4 regions of the Chryseobacillus diguaensis genome follow, and region 2 is predicted to be linked to each of the others. Evidence: riboswitches for the same ligand, from Rfam matches in the RefSeq annotation. Region 2 holds a riboswitch; each other region holds the start of a gene.
The links. Region 2 has a riboswitch for S-adenosylmethionine ahead of ACOT8F_RS10735 (O-acetylhomoserine aminocarboxypropyltransferase/cysteine synthase family protein). Riboswitches for the same ligand answer to the same signal wherever they lie in the genome.

Region 1 (7,891 bases), 190 kb from region 2:
GTCGTTCTGTTTGTTTTCGGCAAGGCTGGCTTGAATTATGCCGTTATATTAATGGTCATTCAGCAGCTGATCATGTGCACAGTTGGTTTGTACTTTGCTGCAAAAGGCAGTCTTGATGAGGATAATAGAATATCTCCTTTGAAAGAGGTACTGAAAATGCCAATTGTTTATGGGGCAATTCTCGGCCTCTTGTGTCAGCTTTTTTCTGTGAAAATTGGAACTGATTTTTATACGGCGATCAGTATGGTTGCAGATGCCACAATTCCAACCGTTATGATCATCCTTGGTATGCAGCTGGCTGATATTTCTCTGAAGAAGCTTGAAAAAGAACGGATTGCTTATTCACTTGTGATTAAACTGGCTATTTCACCGATGATCGCCTTTGTTATTGCTTTGTTTCTGCCTGTAGATCACATGATTAAACAAATTATGGTCATTACCGCAGCAATGCCGACAGCGGCTAATACAACGATGTATGCTCTCCAATTTAATACCAAGCCTGATTTTGTATCAAGTGCAACCTTGTTAAGCACGTTGCTTAGCCTGATCGCACTCCCAATTGTAATCTCGCTGATTTTGTAGATGGGAAAAGGAATACATACCATAAAGGGGATTTTGAATTTGAAGCGTTTAATCTGGATCAGTTGTTTTACTTATCTTCTTATAGGACTTGCCAATATTATTCTTGGTTCCGTGCTGACAGAATTTCTTCATTATTATAAGAAAAGTTATTCTGCGGGAGGATTAATCATCGCGGTGCAGTCGTTTGGCTTTTTTATTGGGGTCATGTCAGCATCAATACTTGTTAAAAAAGTGGAACGAAAAAAGCTGATTCTATTGGCTCTGCTTGCTATAGGCATTTCTCAGCTTGGATTCAGCCTATTGCTGCCTTGGGAAATATGCCTTGTTCTTGCCATGCTGACAGGGATGGGAGCGGGATTTACAGAACCTCTTATAGGATCCTATATTATCGATGCCGTGAAATCCAAAAAGGCAGTCGTATTCAGCAGACTTGAGGTCTTTTTTGGAATAGGAGCCCTTGTGATGCCGCTCTGCTCTGGCTGGCTTGCGGCAACCGGCTACTGGAGATACTCCTTTATGATTTTATTCATCTATTCGTTACTGCTCGTGATATTCTGGCTGAAGCTTTCTTTACAAGGTGTTGTTTCAGAGAATGCAGAAGAAAAGAAAGAACAGCCAGAAAGACAGCCTATTCACTACGGAAAAACAGCCTATTTGCCAGGTTTCGTACTTTTTTTTCTTTTTTATGTCGGTATGGAAGTCAGTATTATGAACTTTCTGCCTTCTATTCTTATCCAAAAGCTCGGCTCAGCTCCTTTTCTGGCAACCTTCAGTGTGACATTTTTCTGGACGGCTATGGTTATAGGCCGGCTGTTTTCCGGTCATCTCGCTGAAAGGTTTACTTATTCCGTGTATTTGGCTGTCTGCTGCATCGGTGCCGCCATATTTATGGCTAGTTTATCGTTTGTTACCAATTTATGGGCGGGTTATTTGATCATTGGGTTAACGGGTCTTTTAATGGCAGGTATTTTTGGAATTTCCCTTGTCTATGCAACTGAGATGTTAAAAGGCAGTACAGATCGTAATACGAGTATCCTTATTGCAGCAGGGGGAATAGGAGGTATCATTCTTCCGCTCATTACAGGGGGAATTATGGATCATTTAGCTATTGAGCTGGTTACCATTTTCCTCGCCATTGTTTCTCTTTATATGTTCTTCTTTATTCTGTTTACGAAGAAGGAAGTGAAAGAAGGAATGTAAAGAAATTTTTTAAAAGCATCTTGTATGTGTAAGGATTTTCTCTGTTCTTTGTCGAAGGCTGTGCCAAACATTGTTGCTGAACGTATGGTCTTAAAACACGTATAAAGATTAGCTTTGTGTCATCTTTTCTTAAAATACGCAGGTGTATTCATGATCTATATTCACTTAATTGCATGAAAAAACAACAAAGTTTAAGAAAAGAGCCTTGTCGAATAGGTAATGAAAATCTGTCATAACCATGGGGGAAGAACGATGGAAACACTTCAAACAGTTGAAATAAAGCCATTCAGCCATTGTACGATTGCAGAAGCATTAGAAGCTTGGAATAAGGGATTTAGAGATTATTACACACCCATCGAATTAAGTGCAGATCAGCTGATCAGCAGGATGGGTCAAATGGGATTATCTCCTGATTATTCCTTTGTGGCCTTTGATCAAGGCGAACCAGTGGGAATTATTTTAAATGCAATAAAGAGGATAAATGGAAAAAAGAGAGCATGGAATGGAGGAACAAGTGTAGCGGTGAATTACCGCAGCCTTGGAGTAGGAAGAGTGCTCGTTAACAAAACCCTCGAGCTTTATAAAAAAGAAGGGGTGGATTCAGCAAGTCTTGAAGCATTCAGTGTTAATAAAAAGGCCATCCGCCTTTATGAGCGCTGCGGTTATAAATTTCAAGATACACTTTTATTTTTTGAACATAAAGGTGCTATGCCGGATAATGTGTTCAAGGCCTCTAAAGTCTTCTCTAAACACTATGGCATACCACATGAAGCGGGACAGCTGTCCTTTTATGATTCAGAGGTTCCATGGCAAACACGCTGGAATTTTTTGTGCAGCGGAGAATCGGTTATCGTGAAGAATGATTTACAGAAGGAAATTGGATATGCCATTTATCAAAGAAGGTTTAATGAAGATGGGAAGCTTTCGGCAGTGGTATTATACCAATGCAAAGTAAGTGAAACAGAGGATAATAAACAGGAAATCCTATTGAACTTGCTGAATGAGGTTTTTCCGCCTGGAATATCCTATCATAAAACAACCTATAATTTGCCGAGTTCAAACGAACTCCTGATCCATTTGCTGGAAAAAGCTGAGTTTAAAGAAGCTGCAGCGCCAAATGGGACACCGTTGAAACAAGCGTTCATGGTATTTGAATAAGTGATAAATGGGGGATAACAGTGTATATACCGAAGGATTTTGAAATAGAGAAGGCAGATGTTATTTACGAATTTATGGAACAAAATGGATTTGCAGCACTTATTTCTAATTTTGAAGATGAACCTGTGGCGACTCATCTCCCTCTCATTCTGGATAGAGAAAACGGGTGTCTATATGGTCACTTTGCTAAAGCGAATGACCAGTGGAGAGGGATTCTGGATAAAACGGTTCTGGCTCTTTTTCAAGGACCGCATTCCTACATTTCCCCATCCTGGTATGAAACGCATAAAGCAGTGCCCACTTGGAATTATGTCAGTATTCACGTGTATGGAAAAATAGTGCTTATAACAGATCCTGAAGAACTCAAAAAAAGCTTAACAATGCTCGTGTCAAAATACGAAGATGCCAGCAGTCCGTATAAAATGGAAAATCTTCCTTCTCATTATTTAGATGGTATGATGAAGGGAATAACAGGTTTTATTCTTAAAATTGACCGGATGGAAGGCAAGTGGAAGCTGAGTCAAAATCATTCTGCTGATCGTCAATTGGCAGTGGCCAGGCATTTGAAAGAGATCGGAAGCGAGAACAGCAGAGCAATTGCTGAATTGATGGAAAAAAATGCGAAAGGTGTTTGACCTCCTTATTTCCGGTAATTCCTTTTCATTAAAGCTTTTCTGCTTATCGTCTGCCAGTCAGTACCATTTTCCAAATAAGAAATTTTTTCCTCCATGCTGACTCGCATTTCATCTACTTTGTTATTTAACTGGGTAACATAATCAAGTACTTCTTTCATTTTAGCTGGAGGAACAATGTAATTACCATGTTCGTCTAACTGAACTTCATCTTCCTGAAAATTCATTGGAGGAACACTCCTTTCCTATTCTGGTTTCTAGTATGAATCATTTAAGGAAAGATATACTGAAAAACCAGAATTAGAGCAGCTAAAGGGAAGATCTTTCAAATAAAAACGGCCGCCTTTTAAAGGCGGCACTTTGGTTATACATGGCTTGTTTTCACAAAATATTGCTGCTATTCATATGTGATTATAAAAAGTATAAAATTAGTTTCGCGGCATCTTTTCTTACAATTCGCGGCTCGCTACTTGTTCGGAATTGTCTTATATAGAGAAAAATGCAACAAAATTTAAGTGTAGAGCCTTAAACGTTTTGAAGTTCCTCCGATTCCAGCCCGTGCTTGCTTAATGCTTCCATCATGAGTTCAGGTACAATTTTCAGCCCGTCATATTCAACTCGGATACTGCCTGTTTTCACATCTATTAACGCTCTTTCAATTCCATTTGTCTGAGAAAGCCTGGACTCTATCATATTAATCTTTTCTTCCGTAAGCGGTTCTTTCACTTGAATAATCGCTATACTCATTTTCCTATTCTCCCTCAACGTTTAATTCTTCCATGGATTAATACCCTCTTTTAGGAGAAATATACCGGAAACGGGAAATTTTTTTAAAAAGAAAATTCCTGCAGCTAACTATCTATGCTACAGGTCTGTTTGTCCTACTCTCTTGTAACTGACCTTGTTACATTAGGATAAATAGGATTTTTCAATTGGAATTCATAGGTTTCCACGTCGACAATCCCAACAACCTTTTCACTATCATGAAGATCAAGCATGACTTAAGCATTTCTTTTGCAGTATGGTACTTCAGCAACCCCGTATTAAAAATCATCCATATCTAAAATTGAATGCTGGGCAATCTTTGTTTCAGTGGCAGCAGGAGCTAAGACCTTTGCTTGCATTGCCAGCCCATTCACTTTCAGTTCATGAGAAGGACCTTCTATAAAAGAACTTGCATTGAACTTCGTTGAACAGTAAGGAACAGCATCACCATTGCAGATGAAAAAATCTCCGTTTATAAAGTCTTCATTTCTTCCCTTTCAGCAAGCATTGAATGAAGAAGCTGCTCACCTCATATGTTTAAAATTCCCTATTAAGGGAACCTTGTAAATGGACGATTCTGATCACTTTTTGAGAGGAAGATGAACATGGACAAAATGATGATGAATATGATGATGATGACAATGATGGAAGACATGCTCGGCAAAATGAGAACGATGAGCATGATGATGGAAAAGATGAAAGAAATGGACATGATGAGTGAAATGGACATGGACATGATGATGAAAAAAATGCAGGAATCAGATGAAATGACAACGATGATGATGAACATGATGAGGGAAATGAAAGAAAAAATGGCATAAATGTATTGACATCTTGGAATAAACTGCGTAAAATTTCATATAACTTAAAAACGTTAAAATCTCTTATCCAGAGAGGCGGAGGGACTGGCCCTATGAAGCCTCAGCAACCACAGTCTTAAGACTGAATGGTGCTAAATCCATCAGAGCGCATGCTCTGGAAGATAAGGGGAGGACCTTTCTGAATAGAAAACCTCTTCTTATGAAGAGGTTTTTTCTTATATTCATAGGAGGTCAATACAGTGAAAAACTTCAGACAAACGAAAGAAGCTTGGACAAATGATTATCTGGATCTGTACTTACATGCTAAAAATACAGGGGATGAAAAGTGGCAGGAAGAGATTTTAGAAAAGCTTTATCTGGCAGATCAGTTCGTCATCAAAGAATTGGAAGAGCAACATGAACAGAAATTATGGAAGAGATTTGATCAGATTAATGAACAATTGCTGGCTATTTATGGTCAATTAAGACAGCAGCTTGACCGTTATGAAAAAGAAAAGCTTCAAGAAAAAGCAATTGAATTGAAAAATCAGCGCATAGACATTTCTCAGAAGATTACTTCAGCCAAAGGATCGTTCACCAATTAGCTTACTGTCATAAGGCAGCTATACCAAGAAATGCTAATTTCGCAAAAGGGGAAGAGGCAGATGAGTGAAATTGTTACTATTTCAGGAAGCCCTTCTATTTTGAATCCAGGTCAACAATTGTATTAAATCATTTAAAGAATAAATTGGAACGCGATGGCCATACAGTGAGAGGAATTTCAGTTCTTGATGTGGATCCGAAGGTGCTGGTTCAGGCAGAATACGATCATCCAACTGTAAGGGAAATTGCTGAAAGCATCCAAAAGGCAGATGGTGTAATCATTGCTTCACCAGTCTACAAAGCGGCCTATTCCGGCGTATTAAAAACCTTGCTTGATCTCTTGCCCCGGGATGCCCTTAAAGAAAAACCATTAATGATCGGAGGCAGCCAGGCACACTTGCTTGCAATTGACTATTCCTTTAAGCCATTGCTTGCAGCACTGCATGCCCAAACCATTTTGAGAGGCGTATACCTGACAGATCCACAGATTGATAAAACCAGCCCGCTTGAGCCGATCAATGAAGCAGACCTTGAAGAAAGAATCAGCAACCAGCTGAAACAATTTATTGAGATTGCCAAGAAGCTGAAGAGCATTCCTGAATAAAGGGGAAGTAATGATATCAGCTTTTTGAAGCGGCTGACTTGCGATATTCCGTTCTTTAGCCGTATTTGCGAGTCAGCTTTATTTCGTTATAGAGACAAGGAAATTTTATTGAAATCGATTTTTTTCACTGATACTTGTATCTACCTGGCAAGCAAGCCTCCAGTATGGTCTAGGATCAGCCCTGCCAACTTCCCAAAACAAAAATATACTATAGTATTTAATGGCAGAAGGCGAGGGACGTCTGGAATGTACCCTGTGAATGAAGAAGAGGAATACAGAAGACGAATTCAGCAAAACAGCCCGAAGCAGCAAAATGATCAGAGCAGGATTCTTACGACTAAACAAATCAGCTCGATTCACGCCTGGATTGCACAAATGGGACAGCATCGGCTTATTCATCAAAAGCTTCAAGTTTCCAAACAAGTATTGAAACTGGAATATCCTGTTATTGGAAATGGTTTCAACCGTATTGTATATGACTTGAATAATGGGACTGTCCTGAAAGTAGCGCTTTCTGAGTGGGGTTATAAAAGTAATGAAACAGAAGCTCAAATATATAAAAGCTGCAATAGGCATGTTAAGCCGAATCTCTGTAAGGTTATAGAATCAGGTCATGGCTGGATTATCATGAAAAAGATGTGCCGCAAAGTCCCGCTTACACTTTTGCATGTAAGGACATTAGTTGAGCTGGAAGTAAAATTCTTAATGAACGGAATTATCCCGATCGATTTGCGGCTGGCAAACGTCGCCTTATCAGAAGAAAATGACATAGTAGTGATTGATTACGGCATGTTTATAAGAGGACTGAACAGTCCTTATTTTAAAATATAAACGCAAAAAAGGAGCTGATCAGAGTCAGCTCCTTTTTTCTATGAAAGGCTGTTATTCTTTTTCCGGTACAAGAAAGAAAAGGAAATCAGCACAGCCAAAATAATCAGACATACGGTTGTTCCAATGAGATTATCTTTATTAAAAACAAAAGAAATAAAGATAATGAAGAGTGCGAGGCTTGCAGCAATTGTTGTGTAGGGTGCCCATTTTACTTTAAAAAAAGGTTCTTCCGAATAGTTTTTTCTAAGCTTAAGCTGGGCAAGACAAATGCTTATCCATAATAAAATAATGGTAAAACCTGGAATTGTCATTAAATAGCTGATGACTTCGCCTGGTGTTTTATAAGCAAGAAAAACGCCAATTGTCAGACAAACAGCTGTTAATAAAATTCCGTTGACAGGAATTCCTAGTTTTGTCACTTTAGCAAGTTTTTTAGGAGCTTCCGCATTGTTTGCCATTGAATAAAGTGTTCTGGAAGTTGCAAAGATTCCTGAATTAGCAGCTGACAAAACGGCTGTTAATAATACAAAGTTCATAATTTGGGCAGCACCTGGCAGTCCTGTAATGGTAAAAACCTGAACAAAGGGGCTATCCTGTCCTGAAACTTTATCCCATGGAATAAGGCCGCAAATGATGAAGATAGGCAGTATATAGAAAAGAATAACTCTGATCACTGTGCCTTTAATGACTTTCGGCAAGACTTTTTTTGCATCCTT
Region 2 (7,891 bases):
ATAAAATGAGTACACCAAAAGACTTGCGTTATTCTGAAGAACACGAATGGGTTAAAGTAGAAGGCGATAAAGTACGCGTTGGGATTACCGATTTTGCACAATCTGAATTAGGCGATATCGTATTTGTTGAACTTCCTTCAGTTGGAGACGAAATTAAAGCAGACGAGCCATTCGGCAGCGTCGAATCAGTTAAAACCGTTTCTGAGCTATATGCACCAATCAGCGGCAAGGTTGTTGAAATTAATGAAGACCTTGATGACAGCCCAGAATTCGTAAATGAGTCACCATATGAAAAAGCATGGATGATCGTGATCGAACCGAAAGATGCAACTGAAATTGAAAACCTGATGACTTCTGAGCAATATGAGGAAATGACAAAAGAAGCGTAATAAGCATGATGAATTCTTGACTTGGACAACCTACCAGTAAGGGGGGTGTTCAAGTTGGCTATAGAAAAACAGAGAGTAGAAATAACAAACCGTGTAACTGGAAAGTTTTCTGATGGACAATTTCATTTATATGCAAATGACGAACAAATCGGCCGCATGACATCTGGACCTGATGGGAGCAAATTTGAATTAAAAGAGGGCTATGAACACGATCAGAACCGCTTTTATCAAATGGCAGATATACCTTCAGGAACAACCCAGCAGTATGTTGACTGTGATGACGAAAACGGCTGGTGCTAAGCTTGACGGCAGTGGATTGTTCCACTGCTGTTTTGCGTTTTCTTCAAAAGGGCTTCTTACTTTCTTTATTGCTTATTAAACTTAAGTCCCAGTTAAAGCTAAATGTTGATTCTGTGCTGATTAAGGAGGGAAGGCGCGAGACTCCCGGACCGCCCGCTTAAGATGAGTGCCTGAAGCGGAAATCAGCAGTCAAGTTTAGCAGAACCAAACTTAAAAAATAAGGAAACACCCTTTGTTTAATGAATATAGTAAAGAAATACTCTTTTAACAGGTGATTATATGTCATTAGCTGAGCTGGAAAAAGTAATTATCGTCGAGGGTAAATCAGATAAAAGAAAACTCATGGATGTTATTAATGAAAATGTTGAAATTATTTGTACAAACGGAACCATTAGCCTAACAAAGCTTGATGAGTTAATTGATATTTATTTTAATAAAGATGTTTATGTACTCGTTGATTCGGACGAAGCAGGTGAAAAGCTGAGAAAGCAATTTAAAAGGGAATTCCCGAAGGCCTCTCATTTATATGTCGATAAAATGTACAGAGAAGTTGCTTCAGCACCAGAACAGCATATTGCTTCCATCCTGCTTGGCGCTAATATAGATGTGCAGGCAAAATTTTTATAAGATTGAATGCCATGCACAAATAAAGAGGTGTACCTTTCTTTAAAATGATTGACTTAACGAAACAGGAAATAACTTCTGCAATGACAGACAAAGACCGTTTTATCCTTTATTTGTATACCCCTTTTTGCGGAACATGCCAGCTTGCTAAGCGCATGCTGACTATAGTAGAAGAAACATTGCCTGATTTGGAGCTCTATTCAAGTAATTTGAATTATCTCCCTGAGCAAGCCGCAGCCTGGGAAATTGAAAGTGTTCCTTGTTTGTTAATTTTTCAAAATGGGAAGCCTACAGATAAGGTTTATGGGTTTCAGTCTGTAGAATACTTATATAATTTGCTCAAATAGAGAACGGTCCTTCTTAAGTGCCGTTTTTTTATTTTTAATCAATTGCGAAAAGCAATCAGAAAATAAATAGAACGAATTACATTCATGCTAGACCCTTTTCCGAAAATAGCGAGCCATATCATAAGTAAACCAACAGAAAATAAAAACATGCAGAAAATGATTAATAACATAATCGGCATCCCTATAAGAAAAAAAGTTGGATATTGATTAAAAATGTCGAAAATAGCAAATAAAAGATGGAAATAAGAAAATAAACCTGGAAATGCTCTCAAAAAAGGTCAGGAACTGAATCTTATGTACAAACCCACCTCTTGATTTTGAGTGTTTCTTTGAAAAGTAAAGAGATAAATGTATCCGCAAAACAATAGTGGAAATTAGCAAAAAAATCATCCCCCTGTTAAATAAAAATGTTCCTTAACACGAGTTAAAATCGAAGAAAGCCTCCTATTTTAAGGATCTATATGAAATCGAGTATATCAATGCATTCCGGGTGGAATGCAGAAATGAAGAGTCGATTCATCTTCACGATGCGTATGCAGAATTAACGATAGCTAAATAAATAATAAATAATACCAAAGAACATATAAAACTTTTCACAAAATGAATATTGTATTATTGTTAAATCGTAATGTTTACGATTTAGGGAGGTTTTATTGGATGAAGAAAATTCCCGTGACGGTTTTGAGTGGCTATTGAAATGAGAAACTAATGCAAGGTACCTTTGAATACCAAATTTTGTTAATCTAAGCGTATCATATGTAACATTAGTTGAGAATCCATCTCTACAATCCCTGAAAATGTGTTGAAGTCCATTTGTTTGAGAGCTGGTAACACTTTATGTCTCCAATAAAACAAAGTAACATAATAAAGTCTGCTGATTTACGAAGATGGAAACAATCAAATTGGTTTTTCAACGTTTTCTTTTCTTATATTTTTTGTAGCATTCTAAAAATTCGACATTATATTCTCGTATTTTTGCTTAACAGTTGTCATGTTTTACAACTTTCCACCATGCCTTTTATCACCGACATGAAACATCACAAATCTTCAGTAAACTTAACACGACATTCAGCAGAAATGACATATTTCCCGGAAAATAAATTCCCATGATGAAATTGTCGATGGAAAATAAAAGGAAATTCGAAATGTTTACGGAACTCCTTCATAAAAGGTAATGGAGGAATAGGATGGAACTGGGATTTACCGCTGAAAAAGTGTATGATCCTGCAAGACATGTGAAACCCTTATTAAGGAAATCACCTATCTATTTAAAGCTTTTAGCCAGTGATTCAGAAGACGTTATGTATGTTGAAATTAACCAGGCAGGTATACACCAAAAAAAGTTTGTTCCTGATGTAGATGTGATTTTGATCGGTATTGAAGAAGACTTAATGGATATTTTCAAAGGAGAAGTAAAGCTCCAGGATGGTGTTAATCATAAACGTGTTAAAGCTGAGGGAACGATTCACAATCTCCTCCGGCTGGAATCCATATTGTGGCTTTTAAAAAAATAGTGATCAAAAGAAAAACCGTTTTAGTTGAAATCTTTTTTAATTTGATTTAAAATTAAGAAAATTCAATCGTATTACTTATCAAGAGTGGCGGAGGGAATGGCCCGATGAAGCCCGGCAACCGGTCAATTGACACGGTGCTAATTCCAGCAGAGTGAAATGCTCTGACAGATAAGAAGGGTGAGCGGATGAAAGCCTCTTCTTTGAAGAGGTTTTTTGCATGAATCCGAATTTGTTTGCAGCATAATGTCCAATTTTTACAACTCGAGTGTGTTCAGAACAGCATGAAAATAAGCTTGAACAATGAGAAGGAGGAAGAAAAATGTCAGACAAACAATATCGCCAGGAAACAGTTGGAATTCATGGAGGATTGAATGCGGACCCGATAACAGGTGCGAGAGCTGTGCCCATTTATCAGTCTAATGCCTATTTATTTAACAATACAGATCATGCAGCCAATTTATTTGCTTTGCAGGAACAGGGTTATATTTATACACGAATTCATAATCCGACAGCAACAGTACTTGAGGAGAGAATAGCAGAACTTGAAGGAGGAATCGGGGCGCTTGCCGTTGCAAGCGGGATGGCGGCTATTACTCTTTCCATTTTGAATATTGCAGAAGCTGGTGATGAAGTAGTTGCGGCTTCTACTTTATATGGCGGAACCTATAATTTATTTGCAAACACCCTTCCGAAATATGGTATAAAAACGACCTTCGTCAATCCTTCAAACCCTGAAAATTTCCGCAGTGCTATTACGCCAAAAACAAAGGCTGTATTTGCAGAAACAATTGGAAATCCAAGTTTACTGGTTATTGATATTGAAGCTATAGCAGATATAGCTCATGAATCAAATATTCCGTTAATCGTGGATAACACATTTGGTACCCCTTATTTATGCAAGCCGATCGATTTTGGAGCGGACATTGTTGTCCACTCTGCAACGAAGTGGCTCTTAGGGAATGGAACAACACTTGGGGGAATTATTGTTGATGGCGGTAAATTTAATTGGAATTCTGAAAAGTTCCCTGGATTTGTCACACCTGATCCGAGCTATAACAACCTCGTATATGCTGAAGCACTTGGGGAGGCTGCTTACATAGCAAAAGCAAGGGTTCAGCTGCTTAGGGATTTAGGTCCAGCAATTAGCCCGTTCAATGCCTTTCAATTTACCCTTGGCCTTGAAACTCTGCATGTCAGAATGAAAGAACATATTGCCAATACGAAAAAAGTGGTTGCCTATTTAGAGGAACATCCAGGCGTTGACTGGGTGTTATATCCAGGTCTCGAAAATCATCCTTCAAAGCCGCTTGCAGACAAGTATTTGCCAAAAGGGGCCGGCGCTGTAGCGGTGTTTGGGATATCCGGCGGAAGAGAGGCAGGCAGCGAACTCATCAACAATGTCAAGCTATGGTCGCATGTTGCCAACGTAGGAGATGCGAAGAGCCTGATTATTCATCCTGCGAGCACAACTCATCAGCAGCTTGACCATGATGAGCTGATTCAATCAGGAGTGACGGAAGACCTCATTCGACTCTCTGTAGGGATTGAACACATTGATGATCTGCTTGAGGATTTAGAGCAGGCAATTGAGAAAGCGACAGGAAAAAAATCGGATTACCTTGTGCCTCAGGCATGACAAAACCTTCTGAAAAAACAATTCTAATAGTTGACGGAAGAAAATATCCGTGTTATAATCACCTTCGAACCTAATTAAGCGTATTAATGCGCTAATTGAATAAACGATTGTTCTCTTATCAAGAGAGGTGGAGGGACGTGCCCTATGAAACCCGGCAACCGTCAGTTAATCTGAAATGGTGCCAATTCACTCAAAGCAGCTGGCTGTTTTGAAAGATGAGAGAAAGGCGAAGACTCCTATTCAAGCCTTTCTGCTCATTTGTGCAGAAAGGCTTTTTCTGTTCCCAATCGTTTACTAATTTAAATGCTAAAGAAGGTGATTTAATGATTAAACTATCCGAAGTTTCAAAAACCTATTCTACAAAAACAGGGAATATTACAGCTGTTGACAATGTAAACATTCAAGTTGATAAAGGCGAGATATACGGCATTATTGGATACAGCGGTGCTGGAAAAAGTTCCTTGATCCGCCTGCTCAATGGCTTGGAAAAACCTACTGGCGGGACTGTTGAGGTTGCGGGGAAAAGGATGGATCAGATCGGAGAATCTGGATTAAGAAAAGCACGGCAGCAAATCAGTATGATCTTCCAGCATTTTAATCTCCTCTGGTCCAGAACCGTCAGTGAAAATATTGGGTTTCCTCTTGAAATTGCGGGAGTTCCAAAAGCTAAAAGGCTGCAGCGGGTGAAAGAATTAATTAATCTGGTTGGACTTGAAGGCAGAGAAAATGCCTACCCATCACAGCTAAGCGGAGGACAAAAACAGCGTGTCGGCATTGCGAGAGCGCTGGCCAACAATCCTCAGGTACTCCTTTGTGATGAGGCTACCTCAGCGCTGGATCCTCAAACAACAGATTCAATCTTAGATCTTTTGGTAGATATTAACAAAAGACTTGGCTTGACGATTGTTTTAATAACACATGAGATGCATGTAATCAGGAAAATCTGCCACAGGGTAGCGGTTATGGAAAACGGAAGAATTGTAGAAGAGGGTAAAGTGCTGCAGGTTTTCCAGCGTCCTGAACAGCCAATTACAAAGCGGTTCGTTCAGCAGATTACAGAGCCGGAAGATGCAAAAGAAACCATTGACCTATTGATCAAGCAATATCAGACAGGCAAAGTGGTTCAGCTGACATTTGTAGGAGACTCAACCGGCCAGCCGGTCATTAATGAGCTGATCAGAGAGCACCAAGTGAACGTAAACATTCTTCATGGGAAAATTACTCAGACCCAAAGCGGTGCATATGGAACATTATTTCTTCATCTTGAAGGAGAAGACAGCGAATTGAACCATGCTCTTGTCTTTCTTAAACAGCAGAAAGTAGAAGTGGAGGTGATTCCGAATGCTTAGTCAGCTTTTACCTGACGTGGTTTGGAGTGATCTTTGGAATGCCACCTATGAAACGCTCTATATGACAGTCATTTCCGTTGTGTTTACCTTTGTCCTCGGAATGCTCCTAGGATTGCTTCTGTTTTTAACAGGACGGGGAAACCTGTGGGAAAACAAAGTTTTATATATTATCGTCTCAGCCATTGTCAATGTGTTCCGGTCGATTCCATTCATTATCTTAATCATATTGCTCCTTCCATTTACTAAAATTCTTGTTGGTACCATTCTTGGTGCAGATGCTGCCCTGCCCGCTTTAATTATCGGTGCGGCACCCTTCTATGGAAGAATGGTTGAAATTGCCCTTCGAGAAATTGATAAAGGTGTTATTGAAGCAGCTAAATCAATGGGGGCAAAAACCAGTACAATTATTTTTAAAGTGCTGCTGCCTGAAGCAATGCCTGCTTTAGTATCAGGCATTACCGTAACAGCGATTGCGACTGTAGGCTTTACTGCAATGGCAGGGTTCGTTGGTGCTGGCGGACTTGGGGATTACGCATTCTTAGACGGATTCCAGCGCGACAGCATCCAGGTAACGGCTATTGCCACCGTGTTCATATTGATCATTGTTTTTATCATCCAAATTATTGGAGACTTACTTACTAAAAAACTGGATAAACGCTAGGGGGAAAAAAGAATGAGAAAATTATTATTAACCTTTATTACTGTTTTAACTGTTGCAGCGCTTGCTGCATGCGGCACAAGCGGTGGAGCTGGCCAAAAAGGAACCCTTGTCATTGGGGCATCCAACGTACCACATGCTGAAATACTTGAAAAAGCGGAACCGCTTCTTGAGAAAAAAGGCGTTAAGCTGAAAATTATTAAATTCAAAGACTATGTATTGCCGAACAAATCTTTAGCAAGCAAAGAACTTGATGCCAACTACTTCCAGCACATGCCTTATATGAAGGCCCAAATGGCTGAAAACAAAGATTACAATTTTGTAAATGCAGGCGGTATTCACATTGAGCCGATCGGTGTTTATTCTAAAAAATATAAAAAGCTTGAAGAGCTTCCTAACAACGCCCAAATTATCATGAGTTCTTCTGTAGCCGATCATGGCCGCATGCTGACACTTCTTGAGAGCAAAGGTTTGATTAAATTAAAGCCAGGCGTTGATAAAACAACAGCTACAGTAAAAGACATTGCTGAAAATCCTAAAAACCTTAAGTTTAAAACAGATGTAGAAGCAAGTTATCTTCCTCAAGCTTACAAAAGCGGTGAAGGGGATGCAGTCCTAATCAACACAAACTATGCCATCTCTGCAGGCTTGAATCCTCTTAAAGATGCTATTGCGCTTGAAGGTGCGGATTCTCCATATGTAAACATCATTGCAGTGCGCAAAGGCGACGAGAACAGAAAAGAAATCAAAACACTTGTTGAGGTTCTTCACAGCAAAGAAATTCAAGACTTTATTAAACAAAAATACAAGGGTGCTGTCGTACCAGTCAGCAACTAATTTTTGGCTAACCATTGCAATTTGATTCATAACACCCAGCAAATGTCCATACGGTATGAAGCTTGCGCATATTATAATAGTAGAAAAGAGGGATGCCAACAGGCATTCCTCTTTTTTTTATCCGTTTAATTCTGAAAATTGAGTCCTTTTTCCTTGTGAAGGAAGAGGGATTAGAAATCCTCTTAGGGCCCTTAAGTTTAAATTTTCCGTACATATTGATAGAATTACTTGTGTAAG
Region 3 (7,891 bases), on a different contig from region 2:
TTTCTAATTTTCCATTATTCCTTCGCACCAACTTCAAAGGCACCGGAATTCAGCCATTATCTTCTTTCTTCTGTTCACAAGATCATACATCTGTCCCATTCCTCATTCTCCTTTCCACAGCCAATACTTTTCTGCGGCGCTATTGTTCGCTTTCTGTTCCATTTCAGAGCAAGCTTAAAATATGCAGCCGGCCTTAAGCTTAAGCATTTGCAGTCCTTCTTTCCGGAATCCTCTCTTCTTTGCCAAGAATTTGATCCAATAGTTTACCTGCTTCCTGGGCAAAAGCCGCACTGTCCCTTTGTCTTGGACGCGGCAATGAAACGGGCATGTTCAGGGCTGCTTTCCCTTCGTCGATCACAATGACCCGGTCAGCCAGCGCGATCGCTTCCTCAGTATCATGTGTGACCAAAAGCGCTGTAAAACGATTTTCCTGCCAAATCTTTTCGATTAAACGCTGCATTTCAATTCTAGTCAGGGCATCTAAGGCTCCAAGCGGCTCATCCAAAAGCAGAATAGAAGGCTCATTGATCAGCGCTCTTGCCAGCGCCACTCTTTGCCTTTGGCCGCCTGACAAAACAGTTGGCCAGTCATTTGCCCGGTCGCGGAGGCCTACTTTTTCAAGCGTGCTCAGCGCTTTTTCTTTCCAATCGCCTTTCAAGCCTGTGCCGACATTCTGAAGAACAGTTTTCCACGGAAAAAGCCGCCCATCCTGAAACATCATCCTTGAATTTTTGTTCAGCCCCTTCAGCACTGTGTTATTAACCCTTATTTCGCCTTCATCCTGCCTTTCCAGTCCAGCTGCGATTCTCAGAAGCGTGCTTTTTCCGCAGCCGCTCTTTCCAACTATGGCGGCAAACTCTCCGGGTTCCAGATCCAGGCTGAAATTTTTCAAAACATCATGGCTTCCAAACGATTTTTTTATGCTTTGAAGCTGGAGCCTCCCATTGACTGTCATCCGTCACCCTCCTTATTGATAAGATGGATGCCATTTCAGGCATCTTTTTTCGATCACCTTTGCAATGAAATCAGACAGCTTGCCTAACAGAGCGTATAACAGAATGCTAAGCACCACGACATCCATTTGAAGGAATTCCCGTGCGTTTGCTGCCATGTATCCAATCCCCGAGTCAGCTGAAATAGTTTCCGCTACGATTAAGGTCACCCACATGATGCCAAGCGAGAACCGGATTCCAACCAGTATCGATGGAAGCGCAGCCGGAAGAATAATTTCCCGGAAGAGCGCAAACCCGCTCAATCCATATATTTTCGCTGCTTCAATAAGTCCTTTGTCGATCGTTTTTAATCCATGGCATGTATTCAAATAAATAGGGAACAGAACCCCAATGGCCACCAGGAACACCTTGGCTTCCTCGCCGATCCCGAACCACAAGATGACAAGCGGGATCAGCGCCAGGTGGGGAATCGTTCTCAGCATCTGAAGAGAAGAGTCGAACAGCTTTTCCGAAACGGCGGATAATCCGTTCAGGAGTCCCAGCAAAAAGCCCGCACTCCCGCCAATGATAAAGCCGATCACAGCCCTTTGTGTGCTTGTGCCGATATAGCGGAGAAGTTCGCCGGTGGATCCAAGCTTAATAGCCGCTTTTACGACATCGCCCGGGGCCGGCAAAATCCTCGAGGAAAGAAAGCCGAACTGTGACAGGAGCTGCCAGACAACGATAAAGGCTGCCGGGACAGCCCAAGGCAAAAGCTCATTGAAATTCATACGTTTTGCTGTCATGACCGGTTCGCCTCTTTTTGCTTCGGATAATGGGAATTCGCTATGATCTCGCCAAACGGGCTGAAAAATTGGCCGCCGTTTTTCTCAGGCTGTGCGAGATGAAGCTTTGGAAATAACAGCTCGGCAACTCTGTAGGCCTCCTCCAGATGGGGATACCCTGAAAGAATAAAATGTTCAACCCCAAGGTCTTTGTATTCCTCTATCCGTTCTGCCACTTCATCCGGGCTGCCGACGAGGGCTGTTCCCGCTCCGCCTCTGACAAGTCCGACACCGGCCCATAAATTCGGACTGATTTCAAGTGAATCCCTCTTACTGTGATGAAGAGCGGCCATCCGCTTCTGACCCACTGAATCAAAACGGGCAAATACTTTTTGCGAAGCCTCGATGATATTGTCATCTGCATAGCGGATCAGATCGTCTGCTGCTTCCCACGCTTCTTGAGAGGTTTCGCGGACGATGACATGAAGCCTGATGCCAAAGCGCACCGTCCTTCCAGTTTTTTCAGCAGCTAGTTTGACCCTATTGATTTTTTCCGCCACATCTGCCGGCGGCTCTCCCCATGTCAGATATACATCAATGTGATTGGCCGCAGCCTCAATGGCCGGGTCGGAGGAGCCTCCGAAAAATAAAGGAGGATATGGCTTTTGAACAGGCGGGTAGAGAAGCTTGGCTCCCTTTACGTTAAGGTGCTTGCCGCTGTAATCAGTCTCCTCGCCGGCAGATACTCTTCTCCAAATATCCAGAAACTCATTTGTTACCTCATATCTCTCGTCATGATTCAGATGAATCCCGTCTCCTGCAAGCTCAACAGGATCACCTCCCGTCACCACATTGATCAGTATTCGGCCGCCGGACAGCCTGTCAAAGGTAGCTGCCATCCGTGCCGCTGCTGACGGCGAGATCAGCCCCGGACGGACGGCGATCAAGAATTTCATTCTTTCGGTGACAGGAATAAGCGAGGATGCTGTCACCCATGAATCTTCACAGGACCGCCCTGTAGGCAGTAAAGCACCGGTATATCCCAGTTCATCCACCGCTTGTGCAATTTGTCTTAAGTATGGAAAAGTAATGGCCCTTCCCCCTGTACTCGTTCCTAAATACCTGCTGTCACCATGAGTCGGCAAAAACCAATAAATATTCATTGGATACCCCTTTCTATTTTTTGCTTTCCGCTGCTTCATTGACGTCAATCTTTACCGGTATCAGCTTAAGATTGTAGAAGGAATCAGCAATTTTCTGCTGCTGGGCGAGAACCTCCGGCTTGATTTCTTCCAGACCGTATTTTCTTCTGTTAATTGTTTTCTCCAGAGCGGAAACACTGATGTTGATTTGAGGCGATAAAAATTCCGCAGCTTTTTTAGGATTGTCCTGGACCCATTGATCTGTTTTCCGGAGCTCTGCGAAAATGGTTTTTTGAATGTCAGGATGCTCGGCGGCAAATGTTTTGTTTGCCAGTAAAAATTCGCGATTGGCCACAAGTCCCTCGCCATCCTGCACTATTTTCACCCCCAGTTTTTCTTCTGCATTTGCCAAAAATGGATCCCAGATGACCCAAGCGTCTACACTGCCGCGCTGAAAAGCACCAAGTGCATCAGAAGGCGGAAGATAAACCGTTTTCACATCCTCCGGTTTTAAATGAGCTTTCTCCAAGGCTTTTACAAGCAGGTAATGCACGTTGGATCCTTTATTCAGCGCAATTTTTTTGCCCTTAAGATCCTCCAGGCTTTTAATTTTGGAGTCCTTCGGCACGACAATGGCTTCCCCTTTAGGATTGGATGGCTCATTCCCTGCATAGACAAGCGGTGCCTTTGCTGCCTGTGCAAATACAGGAGGAGCTTCTCCTGTATGCCCAAAATCGATGCTCCCTACATTGAGAGCCTCCAAAAGCTGCGGACCTGCCGGAAACTCAGCCCACTTCACGGAATAGCCCTGTTTCTTTAATGCCTGATCGAGATTCCCCTGTGCCTTTAAGATGTTCAGTGTCCCGAATTTCTGATAACCAATGCGGATTTCTTTCCCCCCGGCTGTACCTGCTGCCTTTTCATCGTTTGCCTGGCATGCGGCCAGCAGCATGAAGGCGGCCAGGGCGAATAATGCGTAGGAATGCTTTTTCACTACCATCTGCTTTCTCCCCCTTTTTTTATTAGTTCTGGCCTTTTTCTGTCCTCTTTCAAAAAAAGAAGGCTCCATAAAAACTATAAAATTTTATTAGAATGCAAAACAGCCTCCAAAAGGGAGGCTGTTCAACCTTCCCTCTTATCTGTGCAGGAATTGGCACCGTTCAAAAAGTGGTTGCCGAGGCTTCATTGGGCCAATCCCTCCGCCTCTCTTGATAAGAGTTTAATTGTTTTGCTTGAAACACATGTTAATACACAGTAATCCGATCTGTCAACTTAATATTCAAAAAATTAAAAATTAAGCCAAAAGTCATTTTTTATAATTCCAAGTTGACTTATCGGTTAAATCGTATTTAGAATAGGAATATCCATATAATAAGCCGATCGGTTAACCGAAGGCATTTTATTTTCCAACCTGGAAATAGAGTGCCTTTTTTTATCTTATTCTTAATGAAAGGCAGGAGCGGCTATGGGAAAAGTTGATCAGGAAAAGAAAGAATACCTTCTGTCCATTCTTGAAAAGCTGGAATACGGCTCACTGTTTATCACCATTCATGAAGGGGTTATCACTCAGTTGGATATCCATGAGAAAACGAGATTGATTAAGAAAAATCCGCAGCCTAAGAATAGACAATAAGTTATGAAAGGAGACAAGGGGGGTTGGGTGAAGAACTGCATTTTCCAGATTTGAAATTTCAGCAGTATTGCAAAGAAAAATACGGTGTCAACAGAGGGATTTATAATACTATTGAAGAATGGCTGTACAGCAGAGGAGCTTATGAAATCCTCAAAAGAAGGAAATGGCTGCTTCTATTTCTCGAATTCGCAAAAAGCAGACAGCAGAATGAACAGGCTCTGCAGCTTTTTAAGATCGGCAAGGGCGAGCTTATTCCTTCTCTTGAAGTCTTTTACAAGCGGTTTGTAAAATCGGCTTAGCAGCCAGCATCACCGCGACAGCCACTTATGAAGCGGTATGCTGAGCAAAAGACCGATAAAAAACTGCGCGGCAGCTGTCTCAAAAAGCAGTTTTAAGGAGAAAATGCTATACCTTTTTTATTACAAAAACAACATATTAAAATTAGTAAAAGCAATTAAAAATTTATATCCCCTCTTATAAGACTTGAGCTCATTATTAGCCCTTTTAACAGTCGATCAGAGGGGATTTATTTAATTAATTGAATCCCTTGGCAGATCCATCATTACTTTTAGTCCTTCGCCACCAACCTCAAAGGCACCGGAATCTTTTTCTCTATCTTCTTCCCACTTAGTACATCTTTTCCTGCTTTCACAGCCAGTGACCCAATCAATTCAGGCTGCTGCGCAATGGTGGCTTCCATCTTTCCTGCTTTAATGGCGTTGAGTGCATCATCATTTCCATCAAAGCCGATGACCATAATGTCTTTACCAGAGCTGTTAATAGCCTGGATCGCACCTAATGCCATTTCGTCGTTGTGGGCGAACACGGCCTTGATGTTTGGTTTGGCCTGGAGGATGTTTTCCATGACGTTTAAGCCTTTTGTGCGGTCGAAGTCGGCTGCCTGGCTTGCTGTGATGTTGAGCTGTTTGTCCGCGACGTTGTGGAATCCTTTTCCTCTTTCGCGTGTGGCTGATGCCCCTGGTACCCCTTGGAGCTCAGCTACCTCTGCATTTTTCCCGAGCTTTTTCACTAGGTAGTCGCCAGCCATTTCGCCGCCTTTGATGTTGTCAGAGGCTACGAGAGTTTTGACATCTCCTTTTTCAGCGGAGCGGTCAAGCGTGATGACAGGGATCCCGATGTTGTTTGCTGATTGTACCGCTGATGAGATCGCGGAGGAATCTGTTGGATTTATGAGCAGCACATCTACGTTTTGCTGCATCAAGTCTTCGACATCGTTAATTTGCTTCGCTGAGTCGTTTTGGGCATCCACGACCTTTACCTGCATGCCGAGTGCTTTCGCTTCTTTTACGACGCCATCCTTTAATGAAACAAAGAACGGGTTATTTAAGGTAGAGACAGATAATCCGATTTTAATATCCTTTAGATTCTTTTTCTTCCCAGGCTTTGCCCATTCCGGTGGATCAAGGGAGCATGCGCTTAAAAGCATGAGAGATAATGCGACAAGTATGACAAGTGTTTTTTTCATAGTAGCCTCTCCTTACGCTGATTTATTTCGGTCGAGCAATACGGCAATGATGATGACAATCCCTTTTACAACCATCTGATAGAAGGAGGAGACGCCAAGCAGGTTCAAGCCGTTGTTTAACGTTCCGATAATTAAGGCACCGATCAGTGTGCCGGCAATTCTTCCTTTACCGCCTGACAGGCTTGTCCCGCCAAGGACAACGGCTGCGATCGCATCCAGCTCATATGACGTGCCGGCTGTTGGCTGCGCTGAGTTCAACCTGGAAGTGAGAATGGATCCGGCAAGGGCTGCGAGTAAACCGGACAAGCCGTAAATCATCATTTTCACACGAGGCACTTTAATCCCGGATATAATTGATGCCTTTTCGTTCCCGCCAATGGCATACGTTCGTCTGCCGAAAGGTGTTTTATGAAGAAGGACATAAAGAATGACAAAGGTGAAGATCATCGTAATTGCGGGAACTGGGATGCCGAAGAAATAGCCGCGTCCAAACAACTGGAAGAGGTAATTGTCTCCGAGACCTGTGATTGGATTTCCGTTTGTGAAGACAAGCGTGAGTCCTCTAAACAGCGTCATTGTTGCGAGTGTTGCGATAAACGGTGCCATTTTTCCTTTAGTGATTAATAGGCCGTTCACCATCCCCATGATTCCGCCAAGGATTGTTCCGATGAAAATAGCGAGAATGGGATCAACGCCTGCAATGATCATGCCTGCGGATAGAGCGCTTGATAGGGCGAGAATAGCGCCGACAGATAAATCAATGCCGCCGGTTAAAATAACAAACGTCATGCCAAAGGCGATTAAGGCATTAATGGCCACCTGACGAAGCAGGTTAAGGATGTTCAATGGTTCTAGAAAGCTTGGATTTAATATCGAAACGATAAGGACTAATAAAAGTAAACCGAGCAGCGGGCCAAGCTTTTGCGTGATGGACTGAACACTGGCTGCTTTTTTAGGCTGTGTGCCTTCGATGATTGTTTTCATGTTATAGACCTCCTGTAGCTAATGACATAATCTTTTCCTGATCAGCTTCTTCTTTTGGCAGATTTCCGGTCAGCTTTCCTTCATGAACAACAAGGATCCGGTCGCTCATTCCGAGTATTTCAGGGAGCTCAGAGGAGACCATAATAATCGCGACTCCTCTGTCCGTCAGCTCGTTCATCAGCTGATAGATTTCTCGTTTTGCCCCGACATCCACACCGCGTGTCGGCTCGTCAAGGATCAGAAGCTTTGGTCCAATCCCGATCCATTTCGCAATGACGACCTTTTGCTGATTTCCTCCGGACAGGGTGCTGACCTTTGCAGCGGCTGAAGCGGTTTTGACAGAAAGGCGCTTGATCAGCATGTCTGTAAAATCAGCCTCGCTTTGGTCGCTGATGATTCCATTAGGGGCAAAGCTGTACAGCGTAGGGAGGACCATGTTGTCTTTAATGGAGAAATCAAGGATTAATCCTTCTGTTTTTCGGTCTTCTGTAATAAAGCCGATTCCTGCTTTTACTGCCTGGTCTGGCGTTTTAATGGAGAGCTTTTTTCCTTCGAGCCAGATTTCACCGCTATCGAAGGAATCAACCCCGAAGATCGCTCTCATGATTTCGGTTCGGCCTGCTCCCATGAGACCGGAAACACCGAGAATTTCACCTGCATGCACGGTAAAGCTGATATCCTGAAAGGCGTCCTTTTTTGTAAGCGATTTCACTTCAAGGGTGATGGGTCCTTCTTTGAAGCTTCGATCAGGGAAGCGGTCATTCAGCTCCCGGCCGACCATTTTTTTCACGACATCATTGAAATTCGTTTCTGGAATCGCCTTTGTGTCAATTATTTTCCCGTCCCGCATGACGGTAATCCTGTCACAGATTGCAAAGATTTCTTCCATTCGATGAGAGATGTAGACGATCGACACGCCTTGATTTCTG
Region 4 (7,891 bases), on a different contig from region 2:
GACTTGACCTGTGACATTTTTATTAAAAATTTCTCTGTTTGCCGGAACAACTTTTTCCTTTATCACTTCTTCTGTTGCCAAACGGGCAAAGAATCGTCCGTTTTGTGTAATGCGCAGTGTGCAGTAGAGCTTGTCCCCTTTTTCAGGCCAGATTTCGTAAGAAGGAGGCAGAATATCATTTGCCACTAAAGCATCCTTTGAAAGACCGATGTCTACAAATACGCCCATTTCATCTACCACATCTACTACTTCCAGCCATTCGTACTCCCCTTCTTCAACAATGGGCTTCTTCATTGTTGCGGCAAGGCGGTCCTGAAAGTCAGGGAATAAAAATACTTCAATCTTGTCCCCTACTTCTACTTCTCCTGTTATTTCACTATCATGAAGCAAAACCCGTTTTTCTCCGTCTGTCAGATAAAATCCGTATTCGACTCGTTCATCTGCTGTTAATGTTTCAAATGTTCCTGGTCTCATCGATTCACCGTTCCTTCCACTTGTTCATACAAGTTGTTTAGCCTGTTATATTCTACTATAATCAAGCTATAAGTGAAATGTTTGGAGGATGGATTGTTTATGGCAAAAGAAAGCTCATTTGATATTGTATCCAAAATTGAACTTCCTGAAGTAACAAATGCGATTACAACGGCAATGAAAGAAATTAAAACCCGCTATGATTTTAAGGGCAGCAAAAGTGACATCAAGCTTGAAAATGAAGAGCTGGTACTTATTTCGGATGATGACTATAAAATGGAGCAGCTGAAGGATGTATTAGTCAGCAAGCTGATTAAGCGAAACGTCCCTACAAAAAATATTCAATATGGAAAAAGCGAAAATGCTTCTGGAGGAACGGTTCGCCAGCGCGGTAAGCTTGTTCAGGGAATTGATAAAGAAAATGCCAAAAAAGTAAACACGATTATTAAAAATACCGGACTAAAAGTGAAAACACAAGTTCAGGATGATCAAGTCCGCGTAACCGGCAAAAGCAAAGATGAATTGCAGCAAATCATTGCGGCAATCCGTCAGGCCGATCTATCCATTGATGTGCAGTTTATTAATTTCAGATAGTAAAGAAAAGCGGAAGCACCCGTTCAGCCCCGACAAGCGCTGGAGGAAAATACTGCAAAGTTGTTCTTTAACTTTGAAGTATTTTCTGAAGCGACCTAGAGGGGCTGGGTGCTGGAGCTGGACAATAAGAAAAGCGGAAGCACCCGTTCAGCCCCGACAAGCGCTGGAGGAAATACTGCAAAGCCGGTCTTTGGCTTTGAAGTATTTTCTGAAGCGACCTAGAGGGGCTGGGTGCTGGAGCTGGACAATAGAAAGGCGGAACATCAGAAATCTGATCGTTCCGCTTTTTTATGGCTGTTACAGGTCACCATTTCTGCGTAAATCCAAATACAATTGATAATCAGCTTTTACCTGATTAGCATAATTTTCACCCAATGTTAAAATGGTGGTTTTCAGCTTTGGCAATGCTGCTAGTGCATCAAGAAATCCCTGCTCATAATTATATGAAACATAGGCCGAATTAAAATCTTTGTCAGATCTTGCATGAGCTAAAGCAAGAGCTGTCGCAGAGTAATTGACAAAATCCTGCATATCAGAAAGGCTGCTGAAATCAGATGAACTGATTCCTTCCTTGTAAGGTGAAATCCGTTCAACCCGGAATGATTTTCCATTGAATGCGATTGTTCCAAGGTGATTATCTGTCTCGATGCCAAGCCCCTTTGCAGCCGTTGCAGAACGTTCAGCATGAGACGGGAACCACCCTTGATACTGGGAAGTGGACAAGCTTCCCTCGTTGAACATCGACGGAAGTCGCTGTTCCTTCATTTGCAGAATCACGTCATCGTCAGGGGAAGCTGTCTTCCCTTCAATCAGAATATAATATTTGTCTGTCCCAAGACTGCCAAGACCTGAGTGAAGTCTTTGAGCAACATCTTTCATTTGAAAGTAGCCAGCAGGCATTGATTGAGCCCAGCTGCCAAGACTTTGAACGTATGAGGACCAATTATTCATGATTTCGCTTTTCACTGCAGCAGCTGAGGCCAGATCAGAATTGGACAAATCAAAGATTCTCTTTCCGTTCGATAAAATGGTCCATTTGTCCAAAAGCTTGGCAAGACTGTCAGAAGACTTGGCGTGCCTTAATTCATCCTGGACGAACCCGCTCTTTAAATAACCTTCGTCCAGCTGAGTTGAATTTTCACCGTTGTTTCCGTTAACGCTTTCAATCGTTGCTTGGTATGTACTTAAAAAAGATGATACAAGGTCCTCTTTCTCCTGAGCCGACAAGCTGAGATTTTTTGCTTCATCATCCCATTAAAAAAATACTGGGTGAAAACCGGATTAAATCCCAATAAAATGGTCCTTTATAAGATTCATCATAATCATTCAGGTCAAAAATGACGTCTCCTTTATCATTATCAAAAAAGCCGATGTTTTCTGCGTGTGCATCTCCCTGAATGAATGTTTGGATGTTCGGAGCTGTTTTCCATGAGCTGGGAACCGGTATAACGCCGCTCGCTAAATCATGATAATAAAGTGGATTGGTTGCTCTATAAAAGGCAAAGGGCGACTCTTCCATAGCTGAATATTTCTCTTCTCGAAGCGATGGAACTGCAATATACGAATTATCATTTGAGATCTCAGTCTTCAAGTAGGATTCACGGGAGGAAGACTTATCAGCTGCTGAGGCAAAAGAAAAAGGAACAATGGCAAAGGTGAGCGCTAATAAAGATGTTTTCAATTTCAAGATGTTTCCTCCTCTATTCAATTGGTCAACCCTAACTATACCGTTCGTTTTTTTCCAAAACATGAACCTTATGTAAAGATTGAAATAAATATCGAGAAAAAGGCTTTTGGTGAAATAAAAAAGCCTGGAGAGAATGGTTCTCTTCAGGCGGCCAGCCGCTCTATTTATGATTCGTCTGCTCTTTCATAAACTGATAAATTTGATCATAGGGAAGTTTTCCTTTTACATCATATTCGGTCCCGTCAATGTCGATTTTCCGATCTGCAAAAGCCATGCTTGTCTTCCCATATTTGGCTGAAAAAGACCAGCCTCCAGAGTAATTTTCCCTTTGGTTAAAAGCCTTTTTTACTTGTACATTCTCGATATGATCTAAGAATTGCTGTATTTGTTTTGAATCTGTTATTTTAGTATCCCTGCCATTCCTTAAATCACGTAGGATCAGGCTGTCTGCGTGCTTCAGTTTTTCTTTCAGCGGAAATTCACCATAGCTTTGAGAATAAAAAAGAAAAAAACCAGCGGCTATAACCAGAATGGCAGCAATTATCTTTTTTATGATCACCAGCCCCTTTTAACCCAATATATTCCATTTAATATCATAGAATCCTTCTGATTCCAAAAAATTCAGTTTTTACCCCCTTGAATGTTTTCGAAATTTTAGGTAAATTAGAAACAATACGAAAAAAGCACTGTCTTTAAAGCAAGGTGGATAAATTGAATACTTTCTTATCAAGAGAAGCTGAGGGACTGGCCCTATGAAGCTTCAGCAACCGGTTTTTACGTTTGGAAAACGAGTTTATAAACCGGGCAAGAGACGGCAAAAAAAGCATTCTGCTTGTTTTTCGGTCTTTTTGTCCGGTTTCTGCATTCATTGCAGGTCTTTAGAATCCAGCGTGCCAAGGTGCTAATTCCAGCAGGCATTATTGCTTGATAGATAAGAAGAAGCGCGCACATCCAAGTCTTCTTCTTAATAAGAAGGCTTTTTTGTTTAGAAACCATTTTACGAGACTTGTAATTCAAAGACTTGACCTAAACCACTCTTTTGCAGGCGAAATCAGGAAGTTTACTTTTGAAATGGGGGATAAAGCAGCATGGGATTTCTTTCAGATCTCAATAAACAAATTTTAATAGGTGATGGTGCTATGGGAACCTTGTTGTATTCTTATGGCGTTGACCGATGTTTTGAGGAATTAAATCTTTCTAAACCTGAACAGATTACAGGCATACATCAGGCTTATATTGAAGCCGGTGCAAATGTTATTCAAACGAACACATATGGAGCAAACTATATTAAACTCTCACACTATGGACTAGAGGATGATATCCGCCAAATTAATAGTAAAGCAGTCCAGCATGCTAAAAAAGCGGCTGGAGAAAGTGTATATGTAATGGGCACGATTGGCGGAGTCCGTACCTTTAAAAAAAGCTCTCATTCTCTTGAAGAGCTTAAACGAAATTTCCGCGAGCAGCTTTACATTCTTCTAAACGAAGGAATTGACGGTCTATTATTAGAAACCTACTATGATTTTGAAGAATTAAAGGCCGTTACAGAAATTGCCCGAAAAGAAACGGCTCTTCCAATTATTACAAACGTTTCACTACATGAAACAGGAGTGCTGCAGGACGGTACACCGCTTGGAGAAGGACTTGAAATACTCGAAGAAATCGGGGCAGATGTTGTGGGGCTGAATTGCCGCCTCGGTCCTCATCATATGATCCGTTCGCTCGAAGAGGTTCCTCTTCCGAAAAAGGCCTTCCTTTCTGTTTATCCAAACGGAAGTCTTCCCGGTTTAGTCGACGGAAGACTGGTCTATGAATCTGATGAAAGCTACTTTGCAGAAAGTGCCATCAAGCTGAGAGACCAGGGTGCGCGTTTAATAGGAGGGTGCTGCGGAACAACACCAAGACACATAGCAGCAATGGCAAGAGCTGTATCAAACCTCTCACCTGTTTTGAAAAAAAAGATCCGCTACCGGACAGAAACAGTAAATGTTCAGGGCAGCGAAACAAGAATGGCTCCGCCGCTTGAAGAACTGGTGAAAACCCGGCGCTCTGTCATTGTAGAGCTTGATCCGCCTAAAACACTTGGTCTTTCCAAATTTCTTGAAGGGGCCAAAGCTCTGCAAAGTACAGGAATCGATGCCATCACCCTTGCTGACAACTCCCTCGCTTCGCCAAGGATCAGCAATGCGGCAGCAGGTTCCATTATTAAAGAAAAGCTTGGAGCACGTTCTCTTGTTCATATCACCTGCAGGGACAGAAACCTGATTGGATTGCAATCCCATTTAATGGGACTCCATACACTTGGCCTAACAGATGTTCTTGCCGTAACAGGCGATCCTTCTAAAATCGGTGATTTTCCAGGTGCAACTTCCGTATATGACTTGTCTGCTTTTGATCTGATCAGCCTGATTAAACAATTTAATAAAGGCGTTTCCTATTCAGGAAAGCCTCTTGGAGAAAAAACAAATTTTTCAGTCGGGGCTGCTTTTAACCCGAATGTCCGCCATTTGGATAAGGCTGTTGAAAGACTTGATAAGAAAATTTCTTGCGGAGCCGATTACTTTATTTCGCAGCCTCTCTTTTCTATTGAACAGATTCAGGAGGTATACGAAGCGACAAGAAATCTTAATGCTCCGATTTATATAGGCATCATGCCATTAACAAGCAGCCGGAATGCCGAATTTATTCATCATGAAATTCCAGGTATGAAGCTTTCTGATTCCATCAGGGAAAAAATGCGGCTTGCGGGAAATGACAAAATCCAGGCAAACCAGGAAGGTCTGGCTATAGCCCGTTCTCTGATTGATGCTGCATTCGAGTTATTTAACGGCATTTATTTAATCACACCATTTTTGCAATACAATCTGACAGTTGAACTTAGCAACTACATTGCCGAAAAGGAAAGGCTTCGTTCGGAAAGGAAGTTTTTGAATGTCTAACATCCATGAGCAGTTAAAAAAGAAAATACTCGTTCTTGACGGAGCGATGGGCACGATGATCCAAAATGCAAACCTTACAGCAGTAGATTTTGGCGGAGAAGAATATGAGGGATGCAACGAGTACCTGAATATCACTTCTCCTGACACAATTTTGCGTATCCATGAAACCTATTTGCAGGCGAAAGCGGATATTATAGAAACCAATACCTTCGGTGCCACGAGTATTGTGCTTGATGAATATGATCTTGGTCATTTAGCTTATGAACTGAATGTAAAAGCTGCGGAACTTGCAAGAAAAGCAGCTGATGCCATTTCAACACCTGAATGGCCGCGGTTTGTTGCAGGTTCAATGGGACCGACGACTAAGACGCTTTCTGTTACAGGGGGAGCTACTTTTGATCAGCTAATTGAGTGCTATGAAGAACAAGCAAGAGGCCTCATTGACGGCGGTGCCGATCTTCTCCTTCTAGAAACGAGCCAGGACATGCTGAATGTGAAGGCCGGTTATATCGGAATCAAACAGGCTTTTGAAAATACAAGCAAAGAGCTGCCGCTAATGATTTCAGGAACGATTGAGCCAATGGGAACGACACTTGCCGGACAATCTATCGAGTCATTCTATATTTCACTAGAGCACATGAAGCCTATCTGTGTCGGACTAAACTGTGCGACAGGCCCTGAATTTATGACAGACCATATCCGTTCCTTATCCGATCTTTCCAGTACTGCTGTCAGCTGTTACCCTAACGCTGGCCTGCCCGACGAAGAAGGCAATTACCATGAATCAGCACAGTCACTTGCTTTAAAAATGAGAGGCTTTGCAGAAAAGGGATGGCTCAATGTTGTTGGCGGCTGCTGCGGTACCACACCAGCTCATATAAAGGCGCTCGCTGATGCTGTAGATGGCCTGCCTCCAAGAAAACCTGCTTCTGAACACAAGAATCACACTGTTTCCGGGATCGAACCGCTCTTATACGATGACACGATGAGACCGCTATTTGTCGGGGAAAGAACAAACGTAATCGGTTCAAGAAAGTTCAAGCGCCTGATCGCCGAGAGTAAATTTGAAGAAGCTGCCGAAATCGCCCGTCTTCAAGTAAAAAACGGAGCCCATGTCATTGATATTTGTCTTGCTGATCCCGACAGTGACGAACAGGCTAATATGGAAGCTTTTATCGTTGAAGTGGCGAAAAAGATTAAAGCACCGCTTGTTATTGATTCAACAGATGAAAAAGTAATAGAGAAAGCCTTGAAGCATTCGCAAGGAAAAGCCATTATCAATTCCATTAATCTTGAAGATGGAGAAGAACGATTTGAAGCTGTTGTGCCACTTGCTAAAAAGTACGGAGCTGCGCTTGTCGTAGGTACAATCGATGAAACCGGGATGGCTTTAACAGCGGAAAAAAAGCTCGAAATAGCGATACGTTCACACGATCTGCTTGTAAATAAACACGGCTTCGATCCCTCTGATATCATTTTTGACCCGCTTGTCTTCCCTGTGGGAACAGGCGATCAGCAATATATTGGTTCTGCAAATGAAACAATTAAAGGGATCAAACTGATTAAAAAGCGCCTTCCCCGCTGTTTAACAATTTTAGGCGTCAGCAATGTTTCATTTGGGCTCCCGCCTGTCGGAAGGGAAATTTTAAATGCTGTCTATTTGTATCACTGTACAAAAGCTGGCCTCGATTACGCCATTGTAAATACAGAAAAGCTTGAGCGCTATGCAAGTATTCCTGAGGACGAAATTACCATGGCCGACGATTTGCTTTTTAAAACGGACGATCAAACACTTGCCGATTTTACAAACTTTTACCGGGAAAAGAAAAAAGAAAATAAAATTCCAGTTCAAAATCTGACTCTTGAAGAGAGGCTTGCTCTTTATGTCGTAGAAGGAACAAAGCAAGGGCTGATCGAGGATCTTGATATTGCTTTATCCATCTATTCCGATCCCCTTGAGATAATAAACGGGCCATTAATGGAAGGCATGGCCGAGGTTGGGACCCTTTTTAATGCCAATCAGCTGATTGTGGCAGAGGTGCTTCAAAGTGCAGAAGTGATGAAAACAGCTGTATCCCATCTTGAGCCGCATATGGAAAAGAAGGATGACAGGGGCAAAGGCAAAATTCTGCTCGCTACTGTTAAGGGTGATGTCCATGACATCGGCAAGAATCTGGTCGAAATCATTCTGAGCAATAAT

Region 1: another riboswitch for S-adenosylmethionine. It lies ahead of ACOT8F_RS09620 (hypothetical protein); the one in region 2 lies ahead of ACOT8F_RS10735 (O-acetylhomoserine aminocarboxypropyltransferase/cysteine synthase family protein).
Region 3: another riboswitch for S-adenosylmethionine. It lies ahead of ACOT8F_RS12065 (sulfonate ABC transporter substrate-binding protein); the one in region 2 lies ahead of ACOT8F_RS10735 (O-acetylhomoserine aminocarboxypropyltransferase/cysteine synthase family protein).
Region 4: another riboswitch for S-adenosylmethionine. It lies ahead of ACOT8F_RS04190 (bifunctional homocysteine S-methyltransferase/methylenetetrahydrofolate reductase); the one in region 2 lies ahead of ACOT8F_RS10735 (O-acetylhomoserine aminocarboxypropyltransferase/cysteine synthase family protein).

What each region holds. Positions count from the first base shown of each region.
Region 1 covers NZ_JBMKNV010000005.1:34,420-42,310, reverse strand. The annotation lists gene ACOT8F_RS09655 (AEC family transporter) at 1-582, shown strand, start outside; gene ACOT8F_RS09650 (MFS transporter) at 622-1,782, shown strand; gene ACOT8F_RS09645 (GNAT family N-acetyltransferase) at 2,035-2,940, shown strand; gene ACOT8F_RS09640 (FMN-binding negative transcriptional regulator) at 2,961-3,575, shown strand; gene ACOT8F_RS09635 (hypothetical protein) at 3,581-3,799, opposite strand; gene ACOT8F_RS09630 (hypothetical protein) at 4,098-4,319, opposite strand; gene ACOT8F_RS09625 (hypothetical protein) at 4,943-5,158, shown strand; SAM riboswitch class I at 5,219-5,326, shown strand; gene ACOT8F_RS09620 (hypothetical protein) at 5,398-5,742, shown strand; gene ACOT8F_RS09615 (NAD(P)H-dependent oxidoreductase) at 5,886-6,344, shown strand; gene ACOT8F_RS09610 (hypothetical protein) at 6,591-7,175, shown strand; gene ACOT8F_RS09605 (amino acid permease) at 7,214-7,891, opposite strand, start outside.
Region 2 covers NZ_JBMKNV010000005.1:224,300-232,190, reverse strand. The annotation lists gene gcvH (glycine cleavage system protein GcvH) at 6-389, shown strand; gene ACOT8F_RS10765 (YusG family protein) at 435-689, shown strand; gene ACOT8F_RS10760 (toprim domain-containing protein) at 969-1,316, shown strand; gene ACOT8F_RS10755 (thioredoxin family protein) at 1,361-1,660, shown strand; partial or broken gene ACOT8F_RS10750 (GTP cyclohydrolase, FolE2/MptA family) at 2,115-2,219, shown strand; partial or broken gene ACOT8F_RS10745 (IS1595 family transposase) at 2,417-2,530, opposite strand; gene ACOT8F_RS10740 (SCP2 sterol-binding domain-containing protein) at 2,848-3,174, shown strand; SAM riboswitch class I at 3,247-3,349, shown strand; gene ACOT8F_RS10735 (O-acetylhomoserine aminocarboxypropyltransferase/cysteine synthase family protein) at 3,494-4,810, shown strand; SAM riboswitch class I at 4,923-5,032, shown strand; gene ACOT8F_RS10730 (methionine ABC transporter ATP-binding protein) at 5,134-6,159, shown strand; gene ACOT8F_RS10725 (methionine ABC transporter permease) at 6,152-6,820, shown strand; gene ACOT8F_RS10720 (MetQ/NlpA family ABC transporter substrate-binding protein) at 6,833-7,654, shown strand.
Region 3 covers NZ_JBMKNV010000006.1:179,584-187,474, reverse strand. The annotation lists gene ACOT8F_RS12080 (ATP-binding cassette domain-containing protein) at 200-955, opposite strand; gene ssuC (aliphatic sulfonate ABC transporter permease SsuC) at 968-1,738, opposite strand; gene ssuD (FMNH2-dependent alkanesulfonate monooxygenase) at 1,735-2,880, opposite strand; gene ACOT8F_RS12065 (sulfonate ABC transporter substrate-binding protein) at 2,894-3,859, opposite strand; SAM riboswitch class I at 3,992-4,077, opposite strand; gene ACOT8F_RS12060 (DUF2292 domain-containing protein) at 4,325-4,492, shown strand; gene ACOT8F_RS12055 (hypothetical protein) at 4,516-4,791, shown strand; gene rbsB (ribose ABC transporter substrate-binding protein RbsB) at 5,061-5,978, opposite strand; gene rbsC (ribose ABC transporter permease RbsC) at 5,991-6,962, opposite strand; gene ACOT8F_RS12040 (sugar ABC transporter ATP-binding protein) at 6,964-7,891, opposite strand, start outside.
Region 4 covers NZ_JBMKNV010000002.1:284,469-292,359, reverse strand. The annotation lists gene ACOT8F_RS04215 (CvfB family protein) at 1-474, opposite strand, end outside; gene ACOT8F_RS04210 (YajQ family cyclic di-GMP-binding protein) at 574-1,065, shown strand; partial or broken gene ACOT8F_RS04205 (DUF2252 family protein) at 1,363-2,295, opposite strand; gene ACOT8F_RS04200 (DUF2252 family protein) at 2,312-2,752, opposite strand; gene ACOT8F_RS04195 (hypothetical protein) at 2,913-3,311, opposite strand; SAM riboswitch class I at 3,473-3,690, shown strand; gene ACOT8F_RS04190 (bifunctional homocysteine S-methyltransferase/methylenetetrahydrofolate reductase) at 3,841-5,691, shown strand; gene metH (methionine synthase) at 5,684-7,891, shown strand, end outside.